One region of the Streptomyces sp. NPDC058052 genome, then DNA from elsewhere that is predicted to be linked to it. Evidence: riboswitches for the same ligand, from Rfam matches in the RefSeq annotation. Region 1 holds a riboswitch; the other holds the start of a gene.

Region 1 (5,044 bases):
GGCGACACCCTCCAGGTCCCCGTCGCCCCGGCCGCCGCACCGGCGCCCGCCCCCACCGGCGACGGCCCGGGCCCGCTCTACGTCGTCGGCGACGTCCACGGCTATCTCGACGAGCTCGTCGCCGCCCTGCGCGCGCAGGGCCTCGTCGACGAGAACGGCGGCTGGGCCGCGGGCAACGCCCGGCTGTGGTTCCTCGGCGACTTCACCGACCGGGGCCCCGACGGCATCGGCGTCATCGACCTCGTCATGCGGCTCTCCGCCGAGGCAGCCGCCGCCGGCGGCTACTGCAAGGCCCTCATGGGCAACCACGAGCTGCTCCTCATCGGCGCCAAGCGCTTCGGCGACACCCCCGTCAACTCCGGGGCCGGCACCGCCACCTTCCAGGCGGCCTGGCTGCTCAACGGCGGGCAGAAGCACGACATGGACCGCCTCCAGGACGTCCACCTCCAGTGGATGTCCCGGCTCGACGCCGTCGTCCTCGAGGACGACCACCTGCTGCTGCACTCGGACACCACCGCGTACCTCGACTACGGCCAGACCATCGAGGACGTCAACGAGACCGTCCACGAGACCATCCGGCGCAACGACGCCGACGAGGTCTGGGACCTCTTCCGGAAGTTCACCAAGCGCTTCGCCTTCCGCGACGAGGCGGGCCCGCAGGCCGTCCAGGAGCTGCTCGGCACCTACGGCGGCTCGCGGGTCGTGCACGGACACAGCCCGATCCCGTACCTCCTCGGCCAGGTCGGCACGGAGGACGGCGAGGAGGACTCCCGTCCGGCCGTCGACGGCCCGCACGTCTACGCCGACGGGCTCGCCATCGCCATGGACGGCGGCGTCACCATGGCCGGAAAGCTGCTGGTGGTCCGACTCCCGCTGGGGGACTGACTCTCACCCAGCGCATCCGGGGCAGGCGATTTCCGGAAACCCCCTGTCAGCGCGCCCGGTCACGGCCCTACCATCGGTCTCCCTAGGTAGGCAGGCTCTCCTCCGCTTCCGCCCGGACCGCCGTTCTCCACGGCCGGTCCCGGCCCACCGAGCATCGGGGGATGCACATGAACGTGGCTCCGCACCTGCTGACCGAGGACCGCGCCGAGTACGAGCGGATCCTCGACGACGCACTGCGCACCGCGCCGGAACGGCCGGAACTCGCCGGAACGGGCGCCCGGCTGACGGCCGCCCAGCTCCGGGTGATGGCGCTGAACGCGACAGCGCTGATCACCGCGGCGGCGGCGAGCGAGTACGAGCACTTCGTCAAGGTGCGCGAAGAGCACCGCGCCGCGTCCAACCGCCCGCGGACCCCCGGTCCCGACGAGTCGCCCGGCGCCGTCGCGGTCCTCACCGTCCTCGTCCCGGTCCTCGCCGGCACCGCCGCCGCGATCTTCCTCCTGGTCGGGGCCGTGGTCCACCTGCTCGCCCCGGACGCGGCGCTCGGCACCACCCTGCTCACCGCGGGTCTGGTCTTCGGCGCCCTCGCCGCCGCCGGCCTCCTCTGCGCGGGCGCCGGACTCCTCGTCACCGCCCTGCGCAACAGCCCCGCCGAGACCGAGGCCCCCGACGACGAACTCACCCGTGCCCGCGCCGCCTGGCGCCACGCCCTCCTGGAACGCGGCGTCGTCCCCTTCCTCCAGGCCGCCCTCACCGCCACCGCCCCACCGCCCCGGGACCCCTGACGCACCCCGGCCCGCGATCCCCCCGTGGACCGCGGGCCGGGGTGGGTCTCGTACGGCCGACCGCTACTCGGCCAGCGGCAGGTAGACGCGGTTGCCGGAGGCGGCGAACTCCGCCGACTTCTCGGCCATGCCGGCCTCGATCTCCTCCTTCTTCAGGTCTCCACCGTGCTCGCGGCGGATGTCCTGGGAGATCTTCATCGAGCAGAACTTCGGGCCGCACATCGAGCAGAAGTGGGCGGTCTTCGCGGGCTCCGCGGGAAGCGTCTCGTCGTGGAACTCGCGGGCGGTGTCCGGGTCGAGGGCCAGGTTGAACTGGTCCTCCCAGCGGAACTCGAAGCGCGCGTCGGAGAGGGCGTCGTCCCACTCCTGGGCGCCCGGGTGCCCCTTGGCCAGGTCCGCCGCGTGCGCCGCGATCTTGTACGTGATGACGCCGGTCTTCACGTCGTCGCGGTTCGGCAGGCCGAGGTGCTCCTTGGGCGTCACGTAGCAGAGCATCGCCGTGCCCCACCAGGCGATCATCGCGGCGCCGATGCCGGAGGTGATGTGGTCGTAGGCGGGCGCGACGTCCGTGGTCAGCGGGCCGAGCGTGTAGAACGGCGCCTCTTCGCAGATCTCCTGCTGGAGGTCGATGTTCTCCTTGATCTTGTGCATCGGGACGTGGCCCGGGCCCTCGATCATCGTCTGCACGTTGTGGCGCTTGGCGATCGTGTTGAGCTCGCCGAGCGTCTTCAGCTCCGCGAACTGCGCCGCGTCGTTGGCGTCCGCGATCGAGCCGGGGCGCAGGCCGTCGCCGAGCGAGTACGTGACGTCGTACGCGGCGAGGATCTCGCAGAGCTCCTCGAAGTTCGTGTAGAGGAAGTTCTCCTTGTGGTGCGCGAGACACCAGGCGGCCATGATCGAGCCGCCGCGCGAGACGATGCCGGTCTTGCGGCGCGCGGTGAGCGGCACGTACGGCAGGAGCACGCCGGCGTGCACGGTCATGTAGTCCACGCCCTGCTCGGCCTGCTCGATGACCGTGTCCTTGTAGATCTCCCAGGTCAGGTCCTCGGCGCGGCCGTCGACCTTCTCCAGCGCCTGGTAGAGCGGGACGGTGCCGATGGGCACGGGGGAGTTGCGCAGCACCCACTCGCGGGTGGTGTGGATGTTGCGGCCGGTGGACAGGTCCATGACCGTGTCGGCGCCCCAGCGGGTCGCCCAGGTCATCTTCTCCACCTCCTCCTCGATGGAGGAGGTCACCGCGGAGTTGCCGATGTTGGCGTTGACCTTCACCAGGAACCGCTTGCCAATGATCATCGGCTCGATCTCCGGGTGGTTGACGTTGGCCGGCAGCACGGCGCGGCCCGCCGCGATCTCCTCGCGGACGACCTCGGGGGAGACGTTCTCCCGGATCGCCACGTACTCCATCTCCGGGGTGATCTCGCCCCGGCGGGCGTACGCGAGCTGGGTCACGGCCTGTCCGTCGCGGCCCCGGCGGGGCAGCCGCGGGCGGCCGGGGAAGACCGCGTCGAGGTTCTTGAGCCCGCCGCCGCGCGGCGAGGTGTGCTTGATGCCGTCGTCCTCGGGACGGACCGGGCGGCCCGCGTACTCCTCGGTGTCGCCGCGCGCGATGATCCAGTTCTCGCGCAGCGGGAGGAGGCCCCGGCGGACGTCGGTGTCGACGGCGGGGTCGGTGTACGGACCGGACGTGTCGTACAGCGTGACGTCCTTGCCGTTGGTGAGGTGCACCTGACGCACCGGCACCCGGATGTCGGGGCGGGAGCCCTCGACGTACCCCTTGTGCCAGCCCGGCGTGCGCTCGCCGTTCGGGTCCTTCTGGTCGGAGGCAGGCGTGCGTGCATCCTGAATGGTCATGAGACCGAATCTCCCTACGCCGGCATTACCCGGTAACAGGTTCGGCGGTCGGCGCAGCCTCCTCCCGTACGTGTCCGCGTACGGTGATCAGCGCCCTCTCAGCCCGGTGCTCCGAGCTCCCGCGTGTGCAAAGGTGTCACCACGCTAGCGCCCTCCCGGGCGTGCTGAACAGTGGGCCCCCGCCGTTCTTGCGATGATCGGTCGGTGACTTCCTCGCAGCAGACCCCCGATCCGCACGGCCACGAGCACGGCCACGAGCACGGGCACGGCTCCGGCCACGGCGCTGGTCACGGCTCCGGCCACGGCCACGATCCGGGGCACGGCCCCGGCCACGGGCACGGTCACAGCCACAGTCACGGGCCCGCCGCACCCGTCTCCCGCCATCTGCGCCGGGTCATCGCGGCCGTCCTCATCCCCTTCGCCACCGCCGTGGTCGTCGGTCTCGTGGTGCTCTGGCCGGGCGGCACGCCCGCGCACGAGCGGACCGGGGTCGGCTTCGACCGGCAGACCGAGCAGGGCAAGGTCGTCGCGGTCGAGCAGGTGGACTGCGAGGACGTGAACGCGGCACAGGTGCCGCCGACCGGAGACACCTCCACCCCGCAGGGCCGCGAGGCGGTCAACGGGCAGCAGGGGCAGTGCGAGAAGGCGACGATCGAGGTCACGAGCGGTCCCGACAAGGGCCGGCAGTTCACCGAGATCGTGCAGCCGGACGCCCCGCGCCAACTGGACGAGGGCCAGGGCGTGGTGGTCGCCTACGCGCCCGACGCCCCGAAGGACCTGCAGTATTCGGTCACGGACGTGAACCGCAAGGTGCCGATGGCGGTGCTCGCCGGCATCTTCGCGCTCGTGGTGGTGCTCGTCGGGCGGATGCGGGGCGTGATGGCACTGATCGCGCTCGCGGTGAGCTTCCTGGTGCTGACGCTCTTCATCCTGCCCGCGATCCTGGAGGGGTCGAACCCGCTGGTCGTGGCGGTGGTCGGATCGAGCGCGATCATGCTTCTCGCGCTCTACATGTGCCACGGGCTCTCGGCCCGCACCTCGGTCGCCGTCCTGGGCACGCTGATCTCGCTGCTGCTGATCGGTCTGCTCGGGTCCTTCTTCATCGGCTGGGCCTCGCTCAGCGGCAACACCGACGACTACACCGGGCTCATCCACGGCCTCTACCCGGAGATCGACATGTCCGGCCTGCTGCTCGCCGGTGTGATCATCGGTTCGCTCGGTGTCCTGGACGACGTGACCGTCACCCAGACCTCCGTGGTCTGGGAACTGCACCAGGCCGACCCGGCCATGGGTCCGCGCGCGCTCTACCGGGCCGGCATCCGCATCGGCCGCGACCACATCGCCTCGGTGGTCAACACGCTGGTCCTGGCCTATGCCGGTGCCGCGCTCCCGCTGCTCCTGCTCTTCACCATCGCGCAGAGCAGCATGGGGACGGTGGCCAACAGCGAGCTGGTGGCGGAGGAGATCGTCCGGACCCTGGTCGGGTCGATCGGCCTGGTCGCCTCGGTGCCGGTCACGACCGC
Region 2 (5,044 bases), on a different contig from region 1:
CGCAGAAGTCGCCGGACTCCTTGATGAGCCGGACCAGGTCGGCGGCGTAGGTGACGCCCTCCGGGTGCGGCACCCAATCGCCGAGCGGGTCGCCCGGCGGGTCGCCGCGCACGGCGAGCATGTTCCTGATGCCGGCATCGGCGTACTGGCCGAGGATGTTGCGCAGCTCGGCGACGGAGTGGTCGACGGCGGTGAGGTGGGCGACCGGCGTCAGCGTCGAGTCCGAGGCGATCTTCTGGGTGGCCTTGACGGTGCCGCCGCGGGTGGAGCCGCCGGCGCCGTAGGTCACGGAGACGAAGCTGGGGCCGACGGCCTCGACGCGGCGCATGGCGTTCCAGAGGACCTGCTCGCCCTTCTCGGTCCGGGGCGCGTAGAACTCGAAGGAGTACGACGTGCTGCCGGAGGCGAGGATCTCGCGGACCGTGCGTGCGCGGTCCGAGCGGACGGAAGCGGTTCCAAGGGCCATACGGGCAGGTTAGACGGGGTCCAGGTGGCGCGGAAACCGCGTCCGAGTCGTGGACACCTTTTCGGACACCGGTACGACGCTCGCCGGGCGGGGTGCCACCGGGCGGGGTGCCGCCCGGCGGGGTGCCGCCCGGCGGGGTGCCGCCCGGGGTCAGGCGCCGGCCCGCTCCCGGACGCGCTTGGCGAGGGAGGCGGCGGCCGCGGCCGGGTCGTCGGCCTCGGTGAGCGCGCGGACGACGACGATCCGGCGGGCGCCGGCGTCGAGCACCTGGTCGAGGTTGGTCTCGTCGATGCCGCCGATGGCGAACCAGGGGCGGTCCTGGGCGAGCCCGGCCGCGTACCGCACCAGGTCGAGGCCGGGGGCGTACCGCCCGGGCTTGGTGGGGGTGGGCCAGCAGGGGCCGGTGCAGAAGTAGTCGACGCCGGGCTCGTCGGCGGCCGCGGCCGCCTCGGACTCGGCGTGGCAGGAACGGCCGATCAGCACCTCTTCGCCGAGGACGGCGCGGGCGGCGGGCACGGGCAGGTCGCCCTGGCCGAGGTGGAGGACGTCGGAGCCGATGGCGTGGGCGACGTCGGCCCGGTCGTTCACCGCGAGGAGCTTGCCGTGGCGGCGGCAGGCGTCGGCGAGGACGGCGAGGTGCTCCAGCTCCTCGCCGGCCTCCATGCCCTTGTCGCGGAGCTGCACGATGTCGACGCCGGAGGAGAGCACGGCGTCGAGGAAGGCGGGCAGGTCGCCCTGGCGCTTCCGGGCGTCGGTGCACAGGTAGAGCCGGGCGTCGGCGAGCTGCTCACGAGGCGTGGGCATGGTGGTTCCCCCCGTCGGGTGGTGCCGGTGCCGCGGCGCGGGGCCGCGGCACCGGCGATGGTGGTCCGGTGCGTCAGACGGCGAGCGCCTGGGCGCGGCGCTTCACCTCCGTGCCGCGATTCTCGCCCAGGGCCTGCGCGGGGGTGCCGGGCAGGCTCGGGTCCGGGGTGAAGAGCCACTCCAGCATCTCCTCGTCGGAGAAGCCGTCGTCCCTGAGGAGCGTCAGGGTGCCGGCGAGGCCCTTGACGACCTTGTCGTCCTGGATGAAGGCGGCCGGCACCTGGAGCGCGTTGTTCTCTCCGCGGCGCACGGCGATCAGCTGGCCCTCCTTCACCAGCTGCCGCACGCGCGTCACCTCGACGTCGAGCATCTCCGCGATGTCGGGGAGGTAGAGCCAGGCGGGGACGAGAGCATCGATGTTTGCGTCAATCTCGGTCACGGGACAAGCCTGCCATCCGGGACCGACAGTCGGTAGTCGGGCCCGCCCGGGCCGCCTCCGTCCGGGGGGACGCGGGGCCCCCGTGCGCCCGTCCGGGGGCCCTTGCGCCGTCCGGGCGGCGCGGGGAGGGCAGCCGGCCGGAGTCCGCGCGCCCGGGGCCCGCCCGGAGGATCCCGCCCGGCGTCGCTTTCCGGACAGGCACTACCGGACGGCGGACTTCAGCGGGACGGTCGGGTCCGCGGCGCGCTCGGGGTCGACGGGGGTGCCGGCCTCGATGAGCTTGCGCCCCTGGGCGAGGTCGCGGGGTCGGCCGACGGCGAGCAGGGCGACCGGCACCCCGTCGCGCAGCCAGAGCACCGACCAGGAGGCGCCGGAGGAGTCGCCGCGGCGGACCAGGGTGTCGGCGCCGGAGTGGTGGCCGGCGTACTGGACGAAACGGCCGAACTGCTCGGACCAGAAGTACGGGACGGGGTCGTACGGCTCCGGCTCGGCGCCCTCGACGCCGGTGACGCAGGCGGCGACCGTGCGGGGGCCCTGGAGGGCGTTGTCCCAGTGGTGGACGAGGAGCCGCTCCCCGTAGCGGGCGGAGGGGAAGGAGGCGCAGTCGCCGACCGCGTACACGTCGGGCAGGGAGGTGCGGAGCCGGTCGTCGGCGGTGACGGCGCCGCTCGGGTCGAGGGCGATGCCGGAGCCGGCGAGCCAGTCGGTGGCGGGGCGGGCGCCGATGCCGACGACGACGGCGTCGGCGGGGAGCTCGCGGCCGTCGGCGAGGACGACGACGCCGGGCCGGACGGTGTCCACGCGCGCGTGGGTGAGGAGTTCGGCGCCGCTCTCGGCGTACCACCCGGCCATGGCGGTGGTGACCTCGGCGGGCAGGGCTCCGGCGAGCGGCAGGGGGGCGGCCTCGACGACGGTGACGGCGCAGCCGGCCTCGCGGGCGGCGGTGGCGAACTCGGCGCCGATCCAGCCGGCGCCGACCACGACGACGGAGCCGCCGCCGGCGAGGACGGGGCCGAGGCGGACGGCGTCGTCGAGGGTGCGCAGCAGGTGGACGCCGGGGACGCCCTCGGTGCCGGGGAGGGTGAGCGGGTGGGCGCCGGTGGCGAGGACGAGGGTGTCGTACGGGAAGCGCCCCTCCTCGGTGACGAGTTCGCGCTCGGCGGGCCGCAGTCCGGTGACGTCGAGGCCGAGGCGGAGGTCGACGCCGAGGGACTCGAAGTCGACGTCGAAGGCGGAGTGCTCGGCCTTGCCGAGGAGGACGGCCTTGGAGAGCGGGGGCCGGTCGTAGGGCTGGTGGGGTTCGGCGCCGATGAGGGTGACGGGGCCCTCGAAGCCCTGCTCGCGCAGGGCGACGGCGGTCTGGACGCCCGCCATCCCCGCACCGACGATCACGACGTGCCGCTGGGTCTGCTTCTGCTCGCTCACCCGTCCACCTTACGCATCTGACGGCACGTCAGAAAGAGAGGTCCCCTGCGGCGCTCCGGCGGCGGGGGCTAGGGTGGCGGGCACACACCACTCGCGGGAGCCCGGACGCACCGGGCTGAGAGGGAGGCTGGCCGGCCTCCGACCGTACGAACCTGATCCGGGTCATGCCGGCGAAGGGAGGGGCGGGAACGCCCATGCGTTCTTCCGAAGGAACCGACAGCGGTCGGCCCACCGACGTCCTCGTGGTCGGGGGCGGCGTCATCGGCCTCGTCACCGCCTGGCGGGCGGCCCTGCGCGGGCTGAGCGTCGCGGTCGTCGACCCCGGACCAGGGGACGGCGCCGCGCGGGTCGCGGCCGGCATGCTCGCCGCCGTCACCGAACTGCACTACGGCGAGGAGACCCTGCTCGGGCTCAACCTCGCCTCCGCCGCGCGCTACCCCGCCTTCGTCGCCGAACTGGAGGAGGCGGCCGGCCACGGCGTCGGCTACCGCGCCTGCGGCACCCTCGCCGTCGCGCTCGACGCCGACGACCGGGCCCACCTGCGCGAACTCCACGCCCTCCAGACGCGCTGCGGACTCGCCTCCGAATGGCTGACGGGCCGCGAGTGCCGCCGCCTCGAACCCATGCTCGCGCCCGGGGTGCGCGGCGGGCTGCGGGTGGACGGCGACCACCAGGTGGACCCGCGCCGGCTCGCCGCCGCGCTGCTCACCGCCTGCGAACGGGCCGGGGTGGTCTTCCACCGGGCCGTCGCCGAACGGCTCGTCGTGGTCCGCGACCGGGCGCGGGGAGTCGTCCTCGGCGACGGCACCGAGCTCGCCGCCGGCCAGACCGTCCTCGCCGCCGGCAGCCTCAGCGGCCGCCTCGCCGGCGTGCCCGCCGCGGTCCTGCCGCCGGTCCGCCCGGTGAAGGGCCAGGTCCTGCGGCTGCGGATCCCCGCCCCGTACGCCCCCTTCCTCTCCCGCACCGTGCGGGCCGTGGTCCGCGGCAGTCACGTCTACCTGGTGCCGCGCGAGAACGGCGAGCTGGTCGTCGGCGCCACCAGCGAGGAGCTGGGCTGGGACACCACGGTGACCGCCGGCGGGGTGTACGAGCTGCTGCGCGACGCCCACGAGCTGGTCCCCGGCCTCACCGAGCTGCCGCTCACCGAGACCCTCGCCGGGCTGCGCCCCGGCTCCCCCGACAACGCGCCCCTCCTCGGGCCGAGCGCCCTGCCGGGCCTCCACCTGGCCACCGGCCACTACCGCAACGGGATCCTCCTCACCCCCGTCACCGGCGATGTCATGGCGGAGGCGCTCGCCACCGGCGTCCTCCCCGACGAGGCGCGCCCCTTCTCCCCCCGCCGCTTCCCCACCGCTCTCTCCGTACGTCAGGAGCAGCCCGCATGAACGTGTCCGTGAACGGCGAGCCGCGCGCGCTCGCCGCCCCCGTCTCCCTGGCCTCCCTGGTCGCCGGTCTCACCACCGCCCCCTCCGGGGTCGCCGCCGCCGTCAACGAGACGGTGGTGCCGCGCGGCGAGTGGGCGACGACGCTCCTCGCCGACGGCGACCGGGTCGAGGTCCTGACCGCGGTGCAGGGGGGCTGAGCGCGATGTCCGACGACGTGTTCGTCCTCGGCGGTACGGAGTTCTCCTCCCGGCTCATCATGGGCACCGGCGGCGCCCCCAGCCTGGACGTCCTGGAGCGCTCCCTGGTGGCCAGCGGCACCGAGCTGACCACCGTCGCCATGCGCCGCCTCGACCCCACCGTGCAGGGCTCGGTCCTCTCCGTCCTGGACCGGCTCGGCATCCGCGTCCTGCCGAACACGGCGGGCTGCTACACGGCCGGCGAGGCCGTGCTGACCGCGCGGCTGGCCCGGGAGGCCCTGGGCACGGACTGGATCAAGCTGGAGGTGGTCGCCGACGAGCGGACCCT

The links. Region 1 has a riboswitch for thiamine pyrophosphate ahead of thiC (phosphomethylpyrimidine synthase ThiC). Riboswitches for the same ligand answer to the same signal wherever they lie in the genome.
Region 2: linked by a shared signal. The riboswitch ahead of thiO (glycine oxidase ThiO) and the one ahead of thiC (phosphomethylpyrimidine synthase ThiC) in region 1 are both predicted to bind thiamine pyrophosphate.

What each region holds. Positions count from the first base shown of each region.
Region 1 is NZ_JBHVRX010000033.1:21,423-26,466, reverse strand. Features, by position in the region: gene ACFVU3_RS32595 (metallophosphoesterase) at 1-885, shown strand, start outside; gene ACFVU3_RS32590 (hypothetical protein) at 1,047-1,670, shown strand; gene thiC (phosphomethylpyrimidine synthase ThiC) at 1,734-3,521, opposite strand; TPP riboswitch at 3,516-3,654, opposite strand; gene ACFVU3_RS32580 (YibE/F family protein) at 3,693-5,044, shown strand, end outside.
Region 2 is NZ_JBHVRX010000009.1:170,330-175,373, forward strand. Features, by position in the region: gene metF (methylenetetrahydrofolate reductase [NAD(P)H]) at 1-466, opposite strand, end outside; gene thiE (thiamine phosphate synthase) at 617-1,270, opposite strand; gene ACFVU3_RS15525 (Rv2175c family DNA-binding protein) at 1,344-1,709, opposite strand; gene ACFVU3_RS15530 (NAD(P)/FAD-dependent oxidoreductase) at 1,911-3,134, opposite strand; TPP riboswitch at 3,218-3,331, shown strand; gene thiO (glycine oxidase ThiO) at 3,329-4,519, shown strand; gene thiS (sulfur carrier protein ThiS) at 4,516-4,716, shown strand; gene ACFVU3_RS15545 (thiazole synthase) at 4,722-5,044, shown strand, end outside.